3 regions of the Dyella sp. OK584 genome follow, and region 3 is predicted to be linked to each of the others. Evidence: predicted binding sites of a transcription regulator. Region 3 holds the regulator's gene; each other region holds the start of a gene.
What was found. The regulator HrcA, encoded in region 3, represses chaperone genes, less so after heat shock. The targets are predictions, from matches to a motif close to TTNGCACTCNNNNNNNNNGAGTGCNAA.
Positions count from the first base shown of each region.

Region 1: a site for HrcA is predicted at 3,578-3,604, ahead of rpoH (RNA polymerase sigma factor RpoH). Genes of this name have one in related genera too.
Region 2: a site for HrcA is predicted at 3,652-3,678, ahead of groES (co-chaperone GroES). Genes of this name have one in related genera too.

Region 1 is NZ_CM173542.1:424,571-431,142, reverse strand. It holds gene ftsE (cell division ATP-binding protein FtsE) at 92-769, shown strand; gene ftsX (permease-like cell division protein FtsX) at 766-1,758, shown strand; gene AC3CBN_RS01865 (response regulator) at 1,907-2,749, shown strand; gene ung (uracil-DNA glycosylase) at 2,746-3,447, shown strand; gene rpoH (RNA polymerase sigma factor RpoH) at 3,633-4,490, shown strand; gene AC3CBN_RS01850 (response regulator transcription factor) at 4,599-5,297, shown strand; gene AC3CBN_RS01845 (sensor histidine kinase) at 5,294-6,572, shown strand, end outside.
Region 2 is NZ_CM173542.1:588,380-594,951, forward strand. It holds gene AC3CBN_RS02595 (TetR/AcrR family transcriptional regulator) at 175-738, shown strand; gene AC3CBN_RS02600 (CPBP family intramembrane glutamic endopeptidase) at 777-1,454, shown strand; gene groL (chaperonin GroEL) at 1,545-3,191, opposite strand; gene groES (co-chaperone GroES) at 3,287-3,580, opposite strand; gene cutA (divalent-cation tolerance protein CutA) at 3,832-4,149, shown strand; gene AC3CBN_RS02620 (cupin domain-containing protein) at 4,119-4,520, opposite strand; gene AC3CBN_RS02625 (TlpA family protein disulfide reductase) at 4,517-5,527, opposite strand; gene pdxR (MocR-like pyridoxine biosynthesis transcription factor PdxR) at 5,627-6,572, opposite strand, start outside.
Region 3 is NZ_CM173542.1:2,822,046-2,828,617, forward strand. It holds gene AC3CBN_RS12700 (MASE1 domain-containing sensor histidine kinase) at 1-999, opposite strand, end outside; gene AC3CBN_RS12705 (response regulator) at 1,069-1,704, shown strand; gene recN (DNA repair protein RecN) at 1,889-3,559, opposite strand; gene hrcA (heat-inducible transcriptional repressor HrcA) at 3,742-4,794, shown strand; gene grpE (nucleotide exchange factor GrpE) at 4,877-5,407, shown strand; gene dnaK (molecular chaperone DnaK) at 5,566-6,572, shown strand, end outside.

The DNA of each region.
Region 1 (6,572 bases), 2.1 Mb from region 3:
CGCGGCAGCCGATCCGCATAAAGCGCCTGACCTTCTCGCTTGCTTCCCTTATCCTTGTCGCCAATGCGACATCCGGGATCGGGGACACGCGGTGATCCGCTTCGACCAAGTCAGCAAGCGCTATGAAGGTGGCCACGAGGCCTTGTCGCAACTTTCTTTTGAAGTGGCGACGGGCGAGATGGCTTTTGTCACTGGTCACTCCGGGGCCGGCAAGAGCACCTTGCTCAAGCTGCTGGGCCTGATCGAGCGCCCTTCGCATGGCGTGATCACGCTCGATGGCCAAAACCTGGCCAAAGTTGGCCGCACCGGTATTCCCAAGTGGCGCCGCCGCCTCGGCATGGTGTTCCAGGACCATCGCCTGCTGATGGATCGCACCGTATTCGCCAATGTAGAGCTGCCGCTGATGATCGGCGGCATGGCGCCGAGCGAACGCAGCAAGCGCGTGCGCGCCGCGCTGGAAAAGGTGGGCCTGCTTGCCTACGAACGCCAGCTGCCTGCGACGCTTTCCGCGGGTGAGCAGCAGCGGGTGGGCATTGCCCGCGCCATCGTGGCCAAGCCCATGCTGCTGATCGCCGATGAACCCACCGGCAATCTCGACCCCACGCTGGCAGTGGAGATCATGGGTCTGTTCGCCGAATTCCAGCAGGTGGGCACCACCGTGCTGATCGCCAGCCACGACCTGCCGCTGATCAAGCGTATGAAGAAACGCGTGGTGGTACTGGATCACGGTCGGCTGGTAGCCGACGTGGCCGCTCAGGAGGTGCTGTGAGCACCCAGCCCGAAATCCCGCTCAACGAAAGTCCGCTGCTGTCCGATACCGCGACGCGCAGCGGTCGCAGTCGTTCGCGTCCGGTGGCGAGCTGGCGTGAACATCACGGCTGGAGCGCATCGGCCAGCCTGCGCCGACTCATGTCGCGCCCGGTTGGCACCTTGCTCACGGTCGCGGTGATGGCGATTGCGCTGGCGTTGCCGCTTACCTTCTACCTGCTGCTGGGCAACGTGCAGAAGATGGGCGACGCGCTGGGTCAGAACCAGACCATCAGCCTGTTCCTGCAGCCCGGCCAGAGCGCATCGTCAGCTGACCTGATGGCCAAAAAACTGCGTGACCATGCAGATGTCGCAACGGTCGCGGTGAAATCGCCGCAACAGGGCATGGACGAGCTGGCCAAGATGCAGGGCTTTTCCGGTGCACTGCACACTCTGGACAACAACCCGCTGCCCTACGTGCTTGAAGTGCTGCCCCAGCCGGGTGTGAGCGCCGATAGCGTCGACCGCCTGGTGGCCGACATGCGCGGCATGCACGGCGTAGACCAGGTGCAGGACGGCGGCACCTGGCGGCAACGGCTGGAAGCGCTGCTCGGCGTAGGCCAGCGCGCGGTGATGATTCTTGCCGTGCTGCTTGCCTTGGCGGTGCTGCTGGTGGTGGGCAATACAGTACGCGTGGATATCGCCAGCCGCAGCGAGGAGATTGGTGTGCTGATGCTGGTCGGTGCCAGCCGCGCCTTTGTGCGCCGGCCATATCTCTACGCGGGCATCTGGTACGGGCTGTTCAGTGGTGTGCTGGCGGCGGGTTTCGCGGTGCTGGTGGAGTTGGCGCTGGCCGACCCGGTGGCCCGCCTGGGCCATGTCTACGCCGGCAAGCTGCAGATCGATGTGCTTCCGATATGGTTGCTGGCTGCTGTGCCGGTGGCCGCTGCGGTGCTCGGTTGGCTGGGCGCGCGGCTGGTAAGTGCCTGGCAATTGCGCAAGGCAGCTTGAACCGTGCGCGTGCTCACGGCCGCGCGGGGGTTGTAATGAGAGGGTTGAATTGCCGGTGCAACATGCCGGCCCATGGGAACGCGGTGCGGGGAGGTTGCACTGGTACGCCGCTGGCAAGGAGTGTTGGCAAGCACGTGGGTGACAGGGAATGAGTGCAAGTTTCAGCAGTCGACTGGTGGGAACGGCGCCCAGGGTACTGGTGGTGGACGGCTCCAAGGTGGTGCGCCAGCTGATCGCCCGAGTGCTGAAGGCGGAATTGCCCGAGGCCGAGGTGGTGGGTGCCGGTACTGGCGCAGAGGCAAAGGAACTACTCGAGGGCGGTGCCTTCGACTTCATCACCATCGCGTTGCGCCTGCCCGACGTGGACGGGCTCGAGCTGGCGCGCCATGTGCGTGAGTCTGCCGCGCAGGCGTACGTGCCCATCGTGGTGGTGTCGGGCGATGTTGACGATCGTTTGCACAATCGCACGCTGGGCGGGCACGTCACCGATTATTTCGACAAGTCGCTGGGCTTCCAGGCGCTGGCGGAATTCATCCGCGGTTATGTGCGGCCTTCGGATTCGGCACAGGGCGAAGTGCTGTACGTGGAAGACAGTCGCGTGGTGGCGCTGGCCACGCGCCGCATCCTCGAGAAGCATGGCCTGACCGTGCATCACGTCATCAGTGCGGAAGACGCACTGACCCTGCTGGATACCGCGCGGGCGCAGCAGACAGTGGGTGCCGACATCGTGCTTACCGACGTGAGCCTCAAAGGAGAGCTCACTGGCGGCGACCTGCTGGAACGCATCCGTCGTGACTACGGCTATGGCAAGGGTCGCTTGCCGGTGCTGGTGATGACTGGCGACGAGAACCCGGCCAACCAGGCTGCACTGCTGCGCGCTGGCGCCAACGACCTCGTCGAGAAGCCCATCGAGGAGAGGCTGCTGATCACCAAGGTGCTGTTCCAGTTGCGTGTGTCGCAGCATCAGCGCGCCACCGACGAGGCGGCATGACCGAGGATCGCATCAAGCTTGATCCGTCCTGGAAAGCACGCATCGGGGACTATTTCGCCCGATCCGACATGCAAGCGCTCGCCGATTTCCTTCGTGCCGAAAAACAGGCTGGCAAAGTGATCTACCCGCCAGGGCCGGAAATCTTCGCCGCCTTCGATCACACGCCATTCGATGCGGTGCGCGTGGTGATCCTGGGCCAGGATCCGTACCACGGGCCGAATCAGGCGCATGGCCTGTGTTTCTCCGTGCGGCCGGGCGTGCCGTCGCCGCCCTCGCTGCAGAACATCTTCAAGGAGATTCGGCGCGACCTGGGTGCCGTCTCGCCGGATCACGGTTGCCTCACTCCCTGGGCCGACCGCGGCGTGCTGTTGCTCAACGCCGTTTTGACGGTGGAGCAGGGGCTGGCCGCCTCGCATCAGGGCAAGGGGTGGGAGGGTTTCACCGATGCCGCCATCGACGCGCTCAACCGGGAGCGCGAAGGGCTGGTCTTCATGCTTTGGGGGTCCTACGCCCAGCGCAAAGGCCAGTTGATCGACGGCAATCGTCATTGCGTTCTGCGGTCGGTGCACCCATCTCCTTTATCGGCGCACCGGGGTTTTATCGGTTGCGGGCACTTCTCGGCGGCAAACCAGTATCTGGAAAGCCGCGGCGTGGCGCCCATCGACTGGTCCCTGCCGCCCCGCGCCGAGCTGCGCTGAACGGGCTTTTCACTCCTCCTGAACCGCCCGGCCGCCATAGTGCTACCTCCCCTGGGGTGCCCGCTGGACGAGTGCCCTAAATTCCTGTACTATGTAGTTCATCAAAGGGCCCTGGAACTCTCTGGGCCCTTTAGCACTCCCAACACCCGAGTGCTAAGCTGATTCCCTCACAGGAGGTTCCACACATGTCTCAAGCTTTGGTGACCGCCAACCTGCCGGTGCCGAGTGTCGTTGGCAGTCTGGATGCGTATATTTCGGCGGTCCATCGGATCCCGGTGCTGAGCCAGGATGAAGAGCAGTCGCTGTCGCGGCGCTTCAACGAGGCCAACGACCTGGGGTCGGCCCGCCAGCTGGTGATGTCGCACCTGCGCTTCGTGGTCCATGTGGCCCGTGGCTACAGCGGCTACGGCCTGCAGCTGTCCGACCTCATTCAGGAAGGCAACATCGGCCTGATGAAGGCTGTAAAGCGTTTCGACCCCGACCAGGGCGTGCGTCTGGTCAGTTTCGCCGTGCACTGGATTCGCGCTGAAATGCACGAGTTCATCCTGCGCAACTGGCGCATCGTGAAGGTCGCCACCACCAAGGCGCAGCGCAAGCTGTTCTTCAACCTGCGCAAGAGCAAGAAGCGCCTGGGCTGGATGAACGCCGAGGAAGTGCGCACCGTGGCCAAGGACCTGGGTGTACCGGAAGCGACCGTGCGCGAGATGGAATCGCGCCTGTCGGGCCGTGACATCGGTTTCGAGGCTCCGGCCGACGCCGACGAGGACGCCAAGCCGGCGCCGGAAGCTTTCCTGATTGACGATGGCGCGGACCCGTACGACAACGTGTCCGATGCCGACCAGGCCGACAACCAACTCGACACGCTGTCGAATGCGTTGCGGAAACTGGACGAGCGTTCGCGCGACATTATCCAGCGCCGCTGGTTGAACGAAGACAAGGCCACGCTGCAGGATCTTGCTAATGAGTACGGCGTCTCGGCCGAACGCATCCGTCAGGTCGAGGCCAACGCCATGAAGAAGATGCGCGGCCTGTTCGCCGCCTGATTCTCCCGTTAGGCGTAACATGCCAACGGCCCCTCTCGGGGCCGTTTGGCTTTGCGGAGACATGGCTGGCTCCGTGCCCTTGGATCGGATTTTCATAGCCCTCACGCCATGCCCCGAGTGTTGGTCATCGAAGACGACGAAACCACGGCGCGCGAGATCGTTGCGGAATTGAGCGTGCACGGGATGGTGGCCGACTGGGTCGCCGACGGCCGCGAAGGTCTCGCCCACGCCACACAAGGCGACTACGACCTGGTGACGCTGGACCGCATGCTGCCGGGCATGGACGGCATCGACGTGGTGGCCGAGTTGCGCCGCGCCAAGGTGGACACACCGGTGCTGATGATCAGCGCACTCAGCGACGTCGATGAGCGGGTGCGGGGCCTGCGCGCGGGTGGCGATGATTACCTGACAAAGCCCTTCGCGCCCGACGAAATGGCCGCACGCGCCGAAGTACTGTTGCGCCGACGTCAGCCGCAGGTCGCGCAACGGTTACGCGTGGCGGATCTCGAACTCGACCTGGTCAGCCACGTTGCGTATCGCCATGGCCAACCGTTGACGTTGCTACCCACCGAATATCGCCTGCTGGAATTCCTCATGCGCAACTCAGGCCAGGTGCTGACGCGCACCATGATCTTCGAGACTGTGTGGGGTTTCCATTTCGATCCGGGTACCAACGTGATCGACGTACACATCGCGCGGTTGCGCCGCAAGATCGACGGCACTGGCCAGCCGTCATTGATCCACACGGTGCGCGGCACCGGCTACATGCTGGCCACCACGTTCGAAACCACTCCGGTGACGTCATGAACGCACGGCCTAACGCCTGGCATTCGGCTACTTCACGCCTGATCCTGATTTACGGCGCGCTGTTCGTGCTGTGGGGTTTCGTGCTGGTCAGCGTGATCCAGTGGGAAACCACGCGCTATCTCAACAACGTGATCGATCAGATGCTGGCGCAGCGCATGCACTACATCGCATCGACCGACGCCGATCGAATGGCTGCCACGGTGGATGCGGCCAGCAAGATCGATCCGCACGGCATCATGTCGGTGGGCCTGTTCGATCGCGAGCATCGCCCTATGGCCGGCAACATCGATACGCTGCCAAGGTCGCTGCCGCGCGATGGTCAGGTGCATCAGCTCAAGCGCGGCTTGCCGCGCCCAGATCGCGATGCCGAGCGGGTACGTGCACGCGGGCTCGCGGCGACACTGCCCAACGGCGAGATCCTGGTCATCGCCAAGGACACCAGCACTATTGATGGCATCGGCGCGATCATTCGCCGTGCGTTGCTGTGGGGCATCTCGCTGACCATCATCCCCGGCCTGCTTGGCGGCTTCCTGCTGCGGCGCGGGCCGGAGAAGCGCATCCGGGCGTTGCAGGAGGCGACCGATCCGATCCGCCAGGGCGATCTTTCCAAGCGTTTGCCGGTGAGCCGGCGTGGCGACGAGGTCGATCAGCTGGCCGGTATCGTCAACACCATGCTCGGTGAGATCGAGCGACTGATGAATGAAGTGAAGGGCGTGTGTGACAACATCGCGCACGACCTGCGCACGCCACTCACACGCTTGCGAGCGCGCCTGTATCGCGCGCAGCAGCAATTGGATGGGCAACCCGAGGCGGCGCTGGTGGAAGCCTGCATGCTCGACATCGATGCCGTGCTGACGCGCTTCCGCGCACTGTTGCGCGTTTCCGAGCTGGAAGACCGCAACCGCGCTGCGTGTTTCGATGAAGTGGATGTCGGTCAGGTGCTGCGCCAGGTGCACGAGTTCTATGCGCCGGTGGCGGAGGATCGCGGTCAGCCATTCGATTTGGACATCCAAACGGTGGCGCCCATCCGCGCCGACGCGCACCTGTTGTTCGAGGCGCTGGCCAATCTCGTGGGCAACGCAATCAAGTTCACACCGCCTGGCGGCCGGGTGAGCCTGCGCGCCAGCATGGACAAGCGTGGGCCGCGAGTGGACGTCATCGACAGCGGTCCGGGCATTCCCGCCGACGAACGTGACGCCGTGACCCGGCGCTTCTATCGTGGCGATAACAGCCGAGTCACCACGGGCTCGGGCCTGGGTTTGAGTATCGTCAGCG
Region 2 (6,572 bases), 2.2 Mb from region 3:
CCGTCGGCAGGAGGTTCGGTTCGTTCAAGGTGCGCGACCCGCGTGGTGGCTGTGACATGAGCTAAGACGTTTCAGGACGCGAAAACGGAAATGCGATGCCGCATGCCTCGCAGGTTGCCGATTTCGAACTGCCTGGCTTGACATGTAACGATCGTTACATTTATCGTCCGTTACATGCAAAGTCGAAAAGAAGAGCTGACCGAGTCGCTGATCAGCTACCTGCTCGCCAATGGCCTGACCGATCTGTCGCTGCGTCCGCTAGCCGCTGGCGCAGGCACCAGTGCGCGCCTGCTGATTTATCACTACGGCTCAAAGGAAGGCCTGCTCGCCGAGGTGCTCGAGGCGATGCAGGCCAAGGTGAGGGAGTCGTTCGCCCTCTTGGTTCAGAAGGCAACCAAAGGCACCACGCCACCACTGAGACTGTTCTGGAACTGGGCGATCTCGAAGGAAAACTTCCCCTATCTGAAACTGCTTTATGAGTTGCAGGTACTTGCCGTCCAGAACCCGGGCACCTACGCGCAATACCTTGAGCACAACACCGATCGATGGCTGGAACTTGCACTGACCGCACTGTCACTGCAGGACCGTAACCCGGCGTTCGCAACGCTTTGCACGGCGGTGTTTGATGGCCTGTTCATGGAGTTCATGAGCACCGGCGATCAGAAACGGACCACCCAGGCGCTCGATCACTTCATCCACTTGGTTGGCGACGCGCGCGCGCGCCGATCCGAAGGCTAGGCCTGTCAAACAGGCCAGCCGTCTATCTGGACATCTCCATGCATGCATTGGCCCTCGAAACCGACAGCTCAGCGCAACGTCGGAGGATACAGACGCTGGTGGGATTGACGCTCGCCTTCGGCGTGGCGAGCCTGCCCTTCAGCCAGTGGATTGACGAGTTTGCCGACGTCCGCCACCTGATCGCCAACGAAGTCATCTGGTGGATCGGTGTCGCCGCCATCCTGGCCTACGTGCGCAAGGTGGAACGGCGACCGCTGTCGTCCATCGGCCTGCGTAAGCCAGGGGTCGTCAATACCGCTATCGGCATCGGTGCGGGAGTGGCGCTGACGACAATGCTCGGCATGCTGTACTTCATCGTGCTACCGGCGCTGCATCTGGATGACACGCTGGCCACCTCGGCCAATGCCCATGCGTTGATGGCTACGCCTTTCTGGTGGCGACTGCTTTCAACGGTGCGCGCGGCGGTGTCGGAGGAAATCCTGTTCCGCGGCTATGGCATGGAGCGCATCGAGGAATGGAGCGGAAGCCGTGTACTGGCGGTGCTGCTGTCCTGTGCCGTGTTTACCGTCGACCATGTCAGCTCCTGGGGCTGGAGTCACACGGTGATTGTCGGCTTCTCCGGGTTGATGCTTTCCCTGCTCTACCTGTGGCGGCGGAATCTGTGGGTGAACATCATCGCCCACTTCGTGGTGGACGCCGCTTCGGTGCTCGCTTAGCGGCGCATCACTTCAGCAGCCTTTGGGACGCCCAAAAGAAAACCCCGCACAAGGCGGGGTTTTCTCATACAGCAGGCTTGAGGGCCGGACTTAGAAGTCCATGCCGCCCATGCCGCCCATGCCGCCACCGCCGCCGCCGTGCGAATGACCTTCGTCCTTCTTCGGCACTTCGGTCACGGCCGCTTCGGTCGTGATGATCGAGCCAGCCACCGAGGCGGCGAACTGCAGCGCCGAACGGGTGACCTTGGTCGGGTCCAGGATGCCGAAGGCGATCATGTCGCCGAACTCGCCGGTGGCAGCGTTGTAACCGAAGTTACCGTTGCCTTCCTTCACCTTGTTGAGGATGACGGACGGCTCGTCGCCAGCGTTGGCCACGATGGCGCGCAGCGGGGCTTCCAGAGCACGACGAGTGATGGCGATGCCCAGGTCCTGGTCGGTGTTCTGACCCTTCAGGCCGTCCAGCGCCTTCAGCGAGCGGATCAGCGCCACGCCACCGCCGGGAACCACGCCTTCTTCCACTGCAGCGCGGGTGGCGTGCAGGGCGTCTTCGACGCGAGCCTTCTTTTCCTTCATTTCCACTTCGGTCGCAGCGCCAACCTTGATGACGGCGACGCCGCCAGCCAGCTTGGCCACGCGCTCCTGCAGCTTCTCGCGGTCGTAGTCCGAAGAGGTCTCTTCGATCTGCGCCTTGATCTGGCCGATGCGCGACTGGATGCGCTCAGCTTCGCCGGCGCCGTCGATGATCGTGGTGTTTTCCTTGGTGATCACGACGCGCTTGGCGCGGCCCAGATCGGTGATCGTGGCCTTCTCAAGAGCCAAACCCACTTCCTCGGAGATCACCTGGCCGTTGGTCAGGATGGCGATGTCTTCCAGGATGGCCTTGCGACGGTCGCCGAAGCCCGGCGCCTTCACGGCGGCAACCTTGACAATGCCACGGATGGTGTTGACGACGAGCGTGGCCAGGGCTTCGCCCTCGACTTCCTCGGCAACGATCAGCAGCGGCTTGCCGGCCTTGGCGACGGCTTCCAGCACCGGGAGCAGCTCACGGACGTTGGAGACCTTCTTGTCGTGGATGAGGATGAACGGGTCGTCCAGTTCAACCTGCTGCGACTGCTGGTTGTTGATGAAGTACGGCGACAGGTAGCCGCGATCGAACTGCATGCCTTCGACGACGTCGAGTTCGTTCTCGAGGCCCGAACCTTCTTCAACTGTGATCACGCCTTCCTTGCCGACCTTCTTCATCGCGGTGGCGATGATGTCGCCGATGTTGGTATCGGAGTTGGCCGAGATGGTGCCGACCTGGGCAATGGCCTTGTCGTCAGCGGTCGGGTTGGAGAGCTTCTTGAGCTCGGCCACCGAGGCGGCGACGGCCTGGTCGATACCGCGCTTGAGATCCATCGGGTTCATGCCGGCGGCCACAGCCTTGAGGCCTTCCTGGATGAACGCCTGGGCCAGCACGGTAGCCGTGGTGGTGCCGTCACCGGCGACGTCGGAGGTCTTGGAAGCGGCTTCCTTGACGATCTGGGCGCCGATGTTCTCGTACTTGTCGGCCAGTTCGATTTCCTTGGCCACGGACACGCCGTCCTTGGTCACGGTCGGGGCGCCGTAGCTCTTCTCGATCACCACGTTGCGGCCCTTCGGACCCAGGGTGACCTTGACCGCATTGGCCAGGGTGTTCACACCCTTGAGCATGCGTGCACGTACGTCTTCGCCGAAGCGGACTTCTTTAGCTGCCATAAAATTTATGCCTCAAAAATTCTGAATAAGAATGGGAACACTGGCGACAGGGTTGCTACAAAGCGCGTCTATCGCGCTACACCCCGTCGAACAGATCAACCTTCGATAATCGCAACGATGTCGTCTTCCTTGAGGAAGACCAGCTCTTCGCCGTCGATCTTGATTTCCTGGCCGGCGTACTTGCCGAACAGCACGGTGTCACCTTCCTTGACCGACATCGGACGGACCTTGCCGTCTTCCAGGATGCGGCCGGCACCGGCAGCGATGACCTTGCCGCGAGTCGGCTTTTCGGTGGCGCTGTCGGGGATGACGATGCCGCCAGCGGAGACGCGCTCTTCTTCGAGACGCTTGACGATGACGCGATCGTGCAGCGGACGCAGTTTGCTCATGGGTGGGCTCCAGCTTGGTTGGGTATTGAACAGAAATGTGGACCCCGGAGCGGCGCCTGGGTTGGCGCTTGCTAGCACTCCCCGGAGGTGAGTGCTAATTCTAACGACGCAGAGCCCCCCTGCAAGAGGTGCCGGTCCGGTGGCTGAAAGGACTAATGGGGGAATCGCGGGGGCTTTCAAGGCCCGGCAGGCCCGTTTCTCACCGCTTGCCGGGCATTTCGCGCGGCGGGAGGCCGCGCTAGGCTGGCCCTATGTCCGACCCGGTCCTACTTTGTTATTGCACCTGCCCCGACGTCGCCACCGCCCAGGCCCTGGCTGACGCCTTGGTGGGAGAGGGCCTGGCGGCGTGCGTCAACCGCCTGCCGGGCGTCCGCTCCACCTATCGCTGGAAGGGCAAGGTAGTCACCGACAGCGAAGAACTCCTGATGATCAAGACCTCGGCACAGCGCTTTGCTGCATTAAAGGAGCGCCTGCTGGCCCTGCACCCCTACGAATTGCCCGAGTTGATCGCGGTGCCGGTGACCCAGGGCCACGAGGCCTATCTGGACTGGGTCCGCGGCGAGGGCTGAGCCGGCGCCGGGCCGACAAAGACCACCAGCATGATCGCGGGCTCGCGATCGCTGGCGTTGCCGCTGACCAGATGGCGGGCGCCAGCGGGCTCGAACCAGCACTGGCCCGACGCATAGACGCGCAGCGGCTGCCCCTCCACCTGGCTGCGGATATGGCCGCTGAGCACATAGACGTAGGCGTCGCGGTCGTGACTGTGAGGACGCGACGATTCGCCGGGCGCGTAGGTCACGCGCAGCGCCTCGAGCCCGTTTCCGGGCGCCCGCGACAGGGGCGCGGACAGGAGCGTCTGGTCTTCGGTGGCGTGGGCGGGGGCCACGATGGCCATCGCGAACAGCCAAGCCTGTGCGGCAACGGAGGCGCGCATGCTCATCGCACTGTCAGCGTTTTGAGTTGCCCGGGGAAATTCGCGTCCAGCTGCTCGACCCGCTTCACGATGCGGCCTCGCGTATCCAGCACGATCACGGTGGGCACGTGCATGACGCGGAAGCGGCGGAACAGAGCGCCCGAATCGTCCAGCGCCAGCGGCATGGCGATGTGATGCTCGCGCTGGTACTGGGCCAGCTCGTCGCGGCTGGCCCACAGGCCCGAAGCGATGCCCAGCCAACGAACGTTGGCGTCGTGCGCGAGTATCTCGGCACGTTCGCGCGCCGTGCGGCAGCTGTCGGCCAGCGCGGGCCGGCTCTTTGCCAGATACGACTCGCACCACGGGGACAGGAACAGCAGCACCGTGGGCTTCTTTGCCGCCGCATCGAATGCAGGCAACGTGCGCCCATCCAGCGTGCGCACGTCGAACGCGGGCACGCGATCGCCCACCTCGTAATGCGCCTCGTCCTTTGGCGCGGAAGCCACCGCCACCGACTCCGGTGTTGTGCTGCGCGCCCGGGCCAGCGCCGCATCGAGCTTGTCGTCAGCCATATGGCCCACGTACTGGATGCGCCCGTCACGACCAATCACCACATGCTGCGGCGTCACGCGCAGGTGAAACGCTGCACCCAGCGAGCCATCGTCAAACACAATGGGCATGCCCAGCCCCACGGCCTGCCGGTACTTGCGCACTTCTTCCACGCTGTCGTCGAAACCCACGTCGATGGCAATCACCGCCATGTCGGGGCCGGCCTGTTCGTAGGTGCGCTCAAAATGCGGCATCTGCTCGCGGCAGGGCACGCACCAGGTGGCCCAGAACTTCAGATAGACGACTTTATGTCCGTATAGCGCACCGAGGTCGATGGTCTGGCCGTCGATGGTTTTCACCACCATGCGCGGCGCGGGCTGGCCGATCAGGCTTTTGCCGGCGGATTCGGCGCGGGCCTGACCGGAATCGGCGGCATGCGCCAGCGCACATGACAGCAGCAGGCAGAACAGGACGATGTAACGCACGGTGGGCATCCTCGACGGGAAAGTCAGCATGCGAATGCTCCGCCCGGCGCGGGATGCCGGACAGAGCCAGTTCGCGCAGAAATGACGGAACCAGCAGGCTCAGGCCAACGACTTCAGCAGCTGCCCCAGCACGCGCGCCGCCTCGTCCATGCGTGCGGCGGGCAGTACACCAAGGCCAAACACCAAGCCATTCGGCACCTCGGCGCCGATGGTGTAGTCGCCAAGCGCCTCGATGCGCAGCCCCTGCCCCGCCGCCTGCCGCACCACGTCGTCGGCGTTCACCTGCGGCGGCAGCAAGGCAGCCAGATGGAGTCCCGAGTCGGAAGTCAGCGGCTTCAACACGTCGCCTGCGTGCCGGCTGAGTCCGTCGAGCAAGGCCTCGCGGCGCTCGGCATAGATGCGTCGCATCTTGCGCACGTGGCGGGCGAGATGACCCTCGGCGATGAAGAGCGCCAGCGTGTCCTGCGCCAGCACGTCGCTGTGCCAGTCGCTGAGCTGGCGCAAACGCGCCAGCGCAGCCATCGCCCAGGGCGGTGCCACTACGTAGCCCAGGCGCAGCGCGGGAAAGAGACTCTTGGAAAAGGTGCCCACGTAGAACACCGAGCCGTCACGATCCAGCGTCTGCAGCGCATCGAGCGGACGGCCTCCGTAGCGGAACTCGCCGTCGTAGTCGTCTTCGATCACTACCGCGCCATGCCGCCGCGCGAAGTCCAGCAAGGCCATGCGCCGCGCCGGCGACATCACCATGCCCAGCGGGTACTGGTGCGAGGGCGTCACGTAGATCACCCGGGCAGCCACAGGAATCGCCTCGACGACCAACCCCTCCGCATCCACCGGCACCGGCACCACGCTGGCCCCGGCGGCCTCGAAGGCCGCGCGCAGTGGCGGATATCCGGGGTCTTCCACCGCCACCACCGTGCGTCCAGGCGTCACCAGGATGCGCGCCAGCAGATCGAACGCCTGCTGCGCGCCACTGGTTACCGCGATGTCCTCGGCGCCGCAGGTCACGGCGCGGGCGAAGGAGATATGCCCGGCAATGGCCTCG
Region 3 (6,572 bases):
GTGAAGTTCAGCCGCCATGTGCCGGCGCTGGTTTTCTTCCGCTTGCAGGTTGCCGCGTGCCGCATCGCGGAGTTGGCGCGCGAGGTGGTCCAGGCGGCGATTGACGGCGGCGAGATAGACATTCTGTTCGGCCACGCGCTCGCTGCTGCGGCGCAGCGCATCGGTGGCTGAACCAAGCATCAGGGCGCCGGTACCGGCCACTGCCAGAAACAGTTCGCCGGCGGCGCCGGGGATGCCATGGCCCGAAATATGGTCGACCAGGGTCATCCCCAGGCTGGAAATCAGCATGGACAGGCTCGCGCCGCGCCAGCCATGGCGGAACGCGAAGAACAGGACCGGCGCCAGCGACAGTACGCGGGCGAATTGGGGCTGCGGGGCGCTGTGCGAAGAAAGCACCATCAGGATCGCCAGCGAAGGCATCAGTACCAGCAGGCCGTCCATCAGCAGCCGGCCCAGCGCTCGTTTGCCCAACCTTGCCCGCAGCAGCATGACCAGTAATGGCACCACCAACAGCACGCCGACGTAGTTTCCAAGCAGGTCCTGGCCCAGCGCCTGCACCATGAGGTCGGTGGTCGGGCTGGCATGGACCAGCGCAAGCAGCACGGCGTCGGTCGCGGTGGTGGCGGCCACGGTAAATGCAGCCGACAGGAGCAGGCGTGCGACGTCCTCCGGGTCTCGCAGGCTGGCATGGAGGTTGGCGCGCCGCATCAACCACAGGCAAATCGCCACCACCGTGGGCTCGGGCAGTTCCCCAAACAGAAAGCCGATCCAGCCCAGAGGCAGGCCGTGGACCGCGGCGATCAGCCCGGTCGCGGCAAACTCAGCGCCCAGCAGCCAGGGCCACATCCGCATTGGCGCGAGCAGCAGGGCCCCAAAGCGCAGGCCGTAGGGCAGCATCCAATAAGGTTGTTCAGTCGGCCAGAGCAGTAGCCAGAGCAGGAAATAACCGACCCCAAGCAGGAAACCGGTACCAGAAAGCACAGGAGATTTTGATGGCATGCGGCCGATGTTACATGTCGGCGTCGAGGGGTATAGGCGGCCATCCCTAGGACTGCTATACATGCAGCCATGTACAGCATTGTCCTGGTCGATGACCATGCCATCGTACGCGAGGGGTTCAAGCGGCTGATCGAACTGGAACCGGATCTGGAGGTCGTTGCGGAGTGCCGCAGCGCCGACGATGCGGTAGAAGCGGTTGGCTTGCGACGGCCTGATCTCGTGGCGCTCGATCTCTCACTGCCCGATGGCAGCGGGCTGCCGTTGATCGAGCATCTGCGCAGCGTGGCGGCCGATACGCGCATCGTCGTGCTGAGCATGCACGACGGTGAGCCCTATGTATCCGAGGCGTTGCGTCGCGGCGCGAGTGGTTACGTGACCAAGGGCGTCGCGCCGGAGGAACTGGTGGCTGGCCTGCGCGCAGTGATGCAGGGCGAGTGCTTCCTCAGTTCCGACTTGCGCAAGCGACGCGCCGAGAGGCCGAGCGAATCACGCGATCCCATTCATCGCCTGACTGCACGCGAGCGGGAGGTGTTCCTGTTGCTGGCGGCGGGGCGTGCGCCCAAGCAGGTGGCGGGTGAGCTGGGCATCGGGCAGAAAACGGTTTACATCCACCGCGCGAGCTTGATGGGCAAGCTGGGTGCGGGTTCGGAGCTGGATCTCTATCGCATGGCGGCCGAACGCGGTCTGCTGCCGCAGCGGAACTAGCTTCCTCTGCCCGCAGGGGAGAGGACTGACGTGAGGCACCTAAAGGTGGTAAAGGGCGGGTGCTCGAGGGGACATTCAAAAAAGCCCGCTTTTGCCAGACGGTACAACGAGGTTGTCCCCTCACCCCAACCCTCTCTCCCACAGGGACTTCCTTCGGGTCGCCCGAAGGGAGAGGGAGCAACCCTCAAGCCTGAGCCCGCTCCAGCATCTGCTTGGCATGCGCCCGCGTCTCGCGGGTGATCTCGACGCCACCCAGCATGCGGGCCAGTTCATCGCGGCGACCATTGGCATCGAGTTTTTCGATGCGCGTACGGGTGGATTCGCCGTCACTGGCCTTGCTGACGCGCAAGTGTGCATGACCTTGGGCAGCAACCTGTGGCAAGTGCGTGACGCACAACACCTGACGCTGGCCGCCCAGCGAACGCAGCTTCTGGCCGACCACTTCGGCCACGGCGCCACCGATACCGGTATCGACTTCGTCGAACACCATGGTGCCAATAGTGTCCTTGCCCAGCGTGGCCACTTCGATCGCCAGGCTGATACGAGCCAGCTCACCACCGGAAGCCACTTTGCGCAGCGGGCGCGGCGGCTGGCCGGGGTTGGCGCTGACCAGCAGCTCGCAACGCTCGCGACCCTGAGCGTCGGGCTCGCCTTCGTCCGAGGTTTCCAATTCGACCACGAGGCGGCCGCCGCTCATGCCCAGTTCGGCCATGAGCACGCTCACCTCTTCGCCGAGCCGAGTGGCGGCAGCATGGCGCGATTGGCTGAGCTTGGCGGCGTTCTCGTCGTAACGCTGTTGCAGCTGCTGGCGTTGGCGGGCGAGCTGCTCAAGTGCATCGCCGGCGCCTTCCAGTTCATCCAGCTCGCTGCGCAACGCGCCGACTTTGTCGTGCAATTCGGTCGTCGCTACGCGATGGCGGCGCGACAGTTCATGCAGCCTGGCCAGGTGGGTATCCACCTCGGTATAGCGCCCCGGATCCAGGTCGACGTCCAGTGCATAGCGACCGAGGCCATCGGCAGCTTCGCTGAGCTGAATCGAGGCGTTGTCCAGCAGTTCCAGCATCGGTGCCAGCTTGTCGTCCAGCGCGGCCAGTTTGGTCATCTCGAGCTGGGCGCGGCCCAGCGCTCGGCGCAGTGCAAATTCGCTCTCGCCATCGAGCAGCTCGACCACGCCACCCGCACCTTCGGCGAGGCGGCCGGCATTGGCCAGGCGCTTGTGGCTCGCTTCCAATTCGGTGAGTTCAGTCGCAGGCAGCGCCCATTTCTCCAGCTCGCCCAGCTCATGGCGCAGCAGTTCAATGCGCTGTTCGCGGTCGTCACCGCCACTGAGCTTGCGGATGCGCTGGCCGAGTTCGTGCCATTGCTGGGCCAGTTCGCGAATCTGCGCTACCAACCCTTCGTTGCCTGCGTAGGCATCGAGCAGTTCGAGCTGATGGGCGCGAGATAGCAGGGCCTGGTGCTCGTGCTGACCATGAATCTCGACCAGCAGCGTAGCCAGTTCACCCAGTTGGCTGGCATTGGCCGGACGGCCGTTGATCCAGGCGCGCGAGCTGCCCTCGGCGCGGATCACGCGGCGCAGCTGGCACGTGTCCTCTTCGTCCAGTTCCTCGCGGCGCAGCCAGTCGCGAGCCTCGGGCAGGTCGGTCAGGTCAAACTCGGCGGTGAGTTCGGCACGGTCGCTGCCGGCGCGCACCATGCCACTGTCGGCGCGGGCGCCAGCCAGCAGCATCAAGGCATCGACCAGCAGGGACTTGCCGGCGCCGGTCTCGCCGCTGACCACAGTAAGGCCTTGACCGAAAGCGATCTCGGCTTCTTCGACGACGGCGAAATGACGAACGTAGAGCGAAGTGAGCATGGGCGAAGGTATGGTGAAGTCGGTCGATTGTAAGGGGCAGGGGATGGGGGACGGATAGTGGGGCACCACGGGAATGCGACGTTGAACGGTTTTGATGCCCCCGCGACCATGCCCCCTTCGACATTTCTTGCAAACTTTTGTCCTAGACCTTATTTCTCTTGTGTCTCACGGATTGCTACAGCATGCCCACTTCGGAACTCGATGCCCGCGCACGTCGTCTGTTGCGCACATTGATCGCCCAATATCTGGCCGATGGCGAGCCTGTGGGCTCGCGCACGCTATCGCGGTCTTCCGGGCTGGATGTGAGCCCTGCCACCATCCGCAACATCATGGCCGACCTGGAAGAGGCTGGCCTGGTTGCCTCGCCGCATACCTCGGCGGGCCGCGTGCCTACGCCGCGAGGTCTGCGCCTGTTCGTGGACAGCCTGATCGAGCTGCAACCGCTGCCGCTCGATGAGATGGCACGACTGCGCCGCGAGCTGCCACCCGGGCCGACCACCACTCGCGACCTGCTGGGCAATGTCTCGACCCTGTTGTCGGCCATGACCCGCTTCGCTGGCGTCGTAACCGTGCCGCGGCAAGCTGACTTCCCGCTTCGCCACATCGATTTCGTACCGCTGCCCGATGCCCGCGTGCTGGTGATCCTGGTGTTTTCCGACAACCAGGTGCAGAACCGCATTGTGCAGCTGGCCAAGCCGCTGGACGGCCGCGAGCTGGAGCAGGCTGCCAATTACCTCAACAGCCAGTTTGCCGGTCTGCGCCTGGACGACATCCGGGTCCACCTGCTGCGCGAGTTGCGCGAAGCGGGAAGCGAGATCAACCAGCTGCTGTCCAGCGCCGTGGAGCTCGCGGCGGCCTCATTCGCCCCACAGAGCGATAGCGACGACGTGCTGGTCAGCGGCCAGACCAATCTGATGGGGTATTCGGAGCTGGCCAACCTGGATCGCCTGCGCGAGCTGTTCGAGGCGTTCCAGAAGAAAAACGAGCTGCTGCAGCTGATGGAGGTCTGTGCCAAGGCCCCCGGCGTGCGGCTGTTCATTGGCGAGGAATCGGGTTTTGCCGCGCTGGATGGCTGCAGCGTGGTGACCGCCAGCTACGGCGCCCAGGGGCGTGTATTGGGGGCGGTGGGTGTGATTGGCCCCACCCGCATGGCCTATGAACGGGTGATCCCGGTGGTGCAGGCAACGGCCGGATTGCTCAGCGACGCCTTGAATCGCGTCGCTACGACCCTATAACGCGGTCGGGAGGCGGGATTTGCCCGCAGGTATTGACGGCTGGCGCGTTCGCGCCGGCCATGGAAGAGGCTTGGAGTCATTCATGCAGAGCAACGATCCGACGGCGTCCAACGAGACGCAGGGCAGCGGCCAGGGCGATTCGCCCAATGCCGAACTGGAAGCACTCAAGGCACGCATTGCCGAGCTTGAGGCCGGCAACAACGAGCTGCGCGAAACCGTGCTGCGCGAAAAAGCCGAGATCGAGAACCAGCGCCGCCGCTTGCACCGCGATGTGGAGCAGGCCCGTCGTTTCGCCAACGAAAAGCTCTTGAACGAACTGCTGCCGGTGTACGACGGCCTCGAACGTGGCCTGCAGGTGGAGAGCGGCGATGTGGCCAGCGTGCGCGAAGGCATCGCGCTCACGCTCAAGTCGCTGCTGAAGATTGCCGAGAACAACGGCCTGGTCCAGGTTGATCCGCTGGGCCAGCCACTGGATCCGGAAAGGCACCACGCCGTGAGCATGGTGGAAGCTCCCGGCGCCGCCCCCAACACGGTCGTCAACGTGTTGCAGAAGGGCTATGTGTTGAACGATCGCCTGCTGCGCCCTGCGCTGGTGGCGGTCGCCAAGGATTAACCGCCGTGTCGGCGGTCGAGGACGCCTGAACAGCGTCCCCTTCCGGCACCGGCGGCAAGCATCGGAGGTCTTGTCGGCATTGAGATGCCAGCCACAGGGCCCCATCTGAAAACCATTCGCGGCCTAGACGTCGCACAGAAAATTCGGGAGCAATAGACATGGGCAAAATCATCGGTATCGACCTGGGTACGACCAACTCGTGCGTCGCCGTGATGGACGGCAACACAGCCAAGGTCATCGAGAATTCGGAAGGCGATCGCACCACACCGTCGATCGTCGCCTTCACCAAGGACAACGAAGTCCTCGTGGGCGCGCCGGCCAAGCGCCAGAGCGTGACCAACCCCAAGAACACCTTCTACGCGGTGAAGCGCCTTATCGGCCGCAAGTTCACTGACGCCGAAGTACAGAAAGACCTGCACATCGTGCCCTACGGCATCGTCGCGCATGAGAATGGCGACGCCTGGGTGGAGACCGCCGACGGCAAGAAGATGGCTCCGCAGGAGATCTCTGCCAAGGTGCTGATGAAGATGAAGAAGACCGCTGAGGATTACCTCGGCGAGCCGGTCACGGAAGCCGTGATCACGGTGCCGGCCTACTTCAACGACAGCCAGCGCCAGGCCACCAAGGACGCCGGCCGCATCGCGGGCCTGGACGTCAAGCGCATCATCAACGAGCCGACCGCGGCTGCCCTGGCCTATGGCCTGGACAAGAAGGGCGGTGACCGCAAGATCGCCGTGTACGACTTGGGCGGCGGCACCTTCGACGTATCGATCATCGAGATCGCCGAAGTCGACGGCGAGAAGCAGTTCGAAGTGCTGGCCACCAACGGCGACACCTTCCTGGGTGGCGAAGACTTCGACATGCGCGTCATCGACTATCTCGTCGAGGAGTTCAAGAAGGACCAGGGCATGGATCTGCGCAAGGATCCGCTGGCGTTGCAGCGTCTGAAGGACGCCGCCGAGCGCGCCAAGATCGAGCTGTCGACCAGCCACCAGACCGAAGTGAACCTGCCGTACATCACGGCCGATGCTTCCGGTCCCAAGCACCTCAACATCAAGCTCACCCGCGCCAAGCTCGAAGCGCTGGTGGAAGACCTGGTCAAGCGCACCATCGAGCCTTGCCGTACCGCGCTCAACGACGCAGGCCTGCGCGTGTCCGACATAAA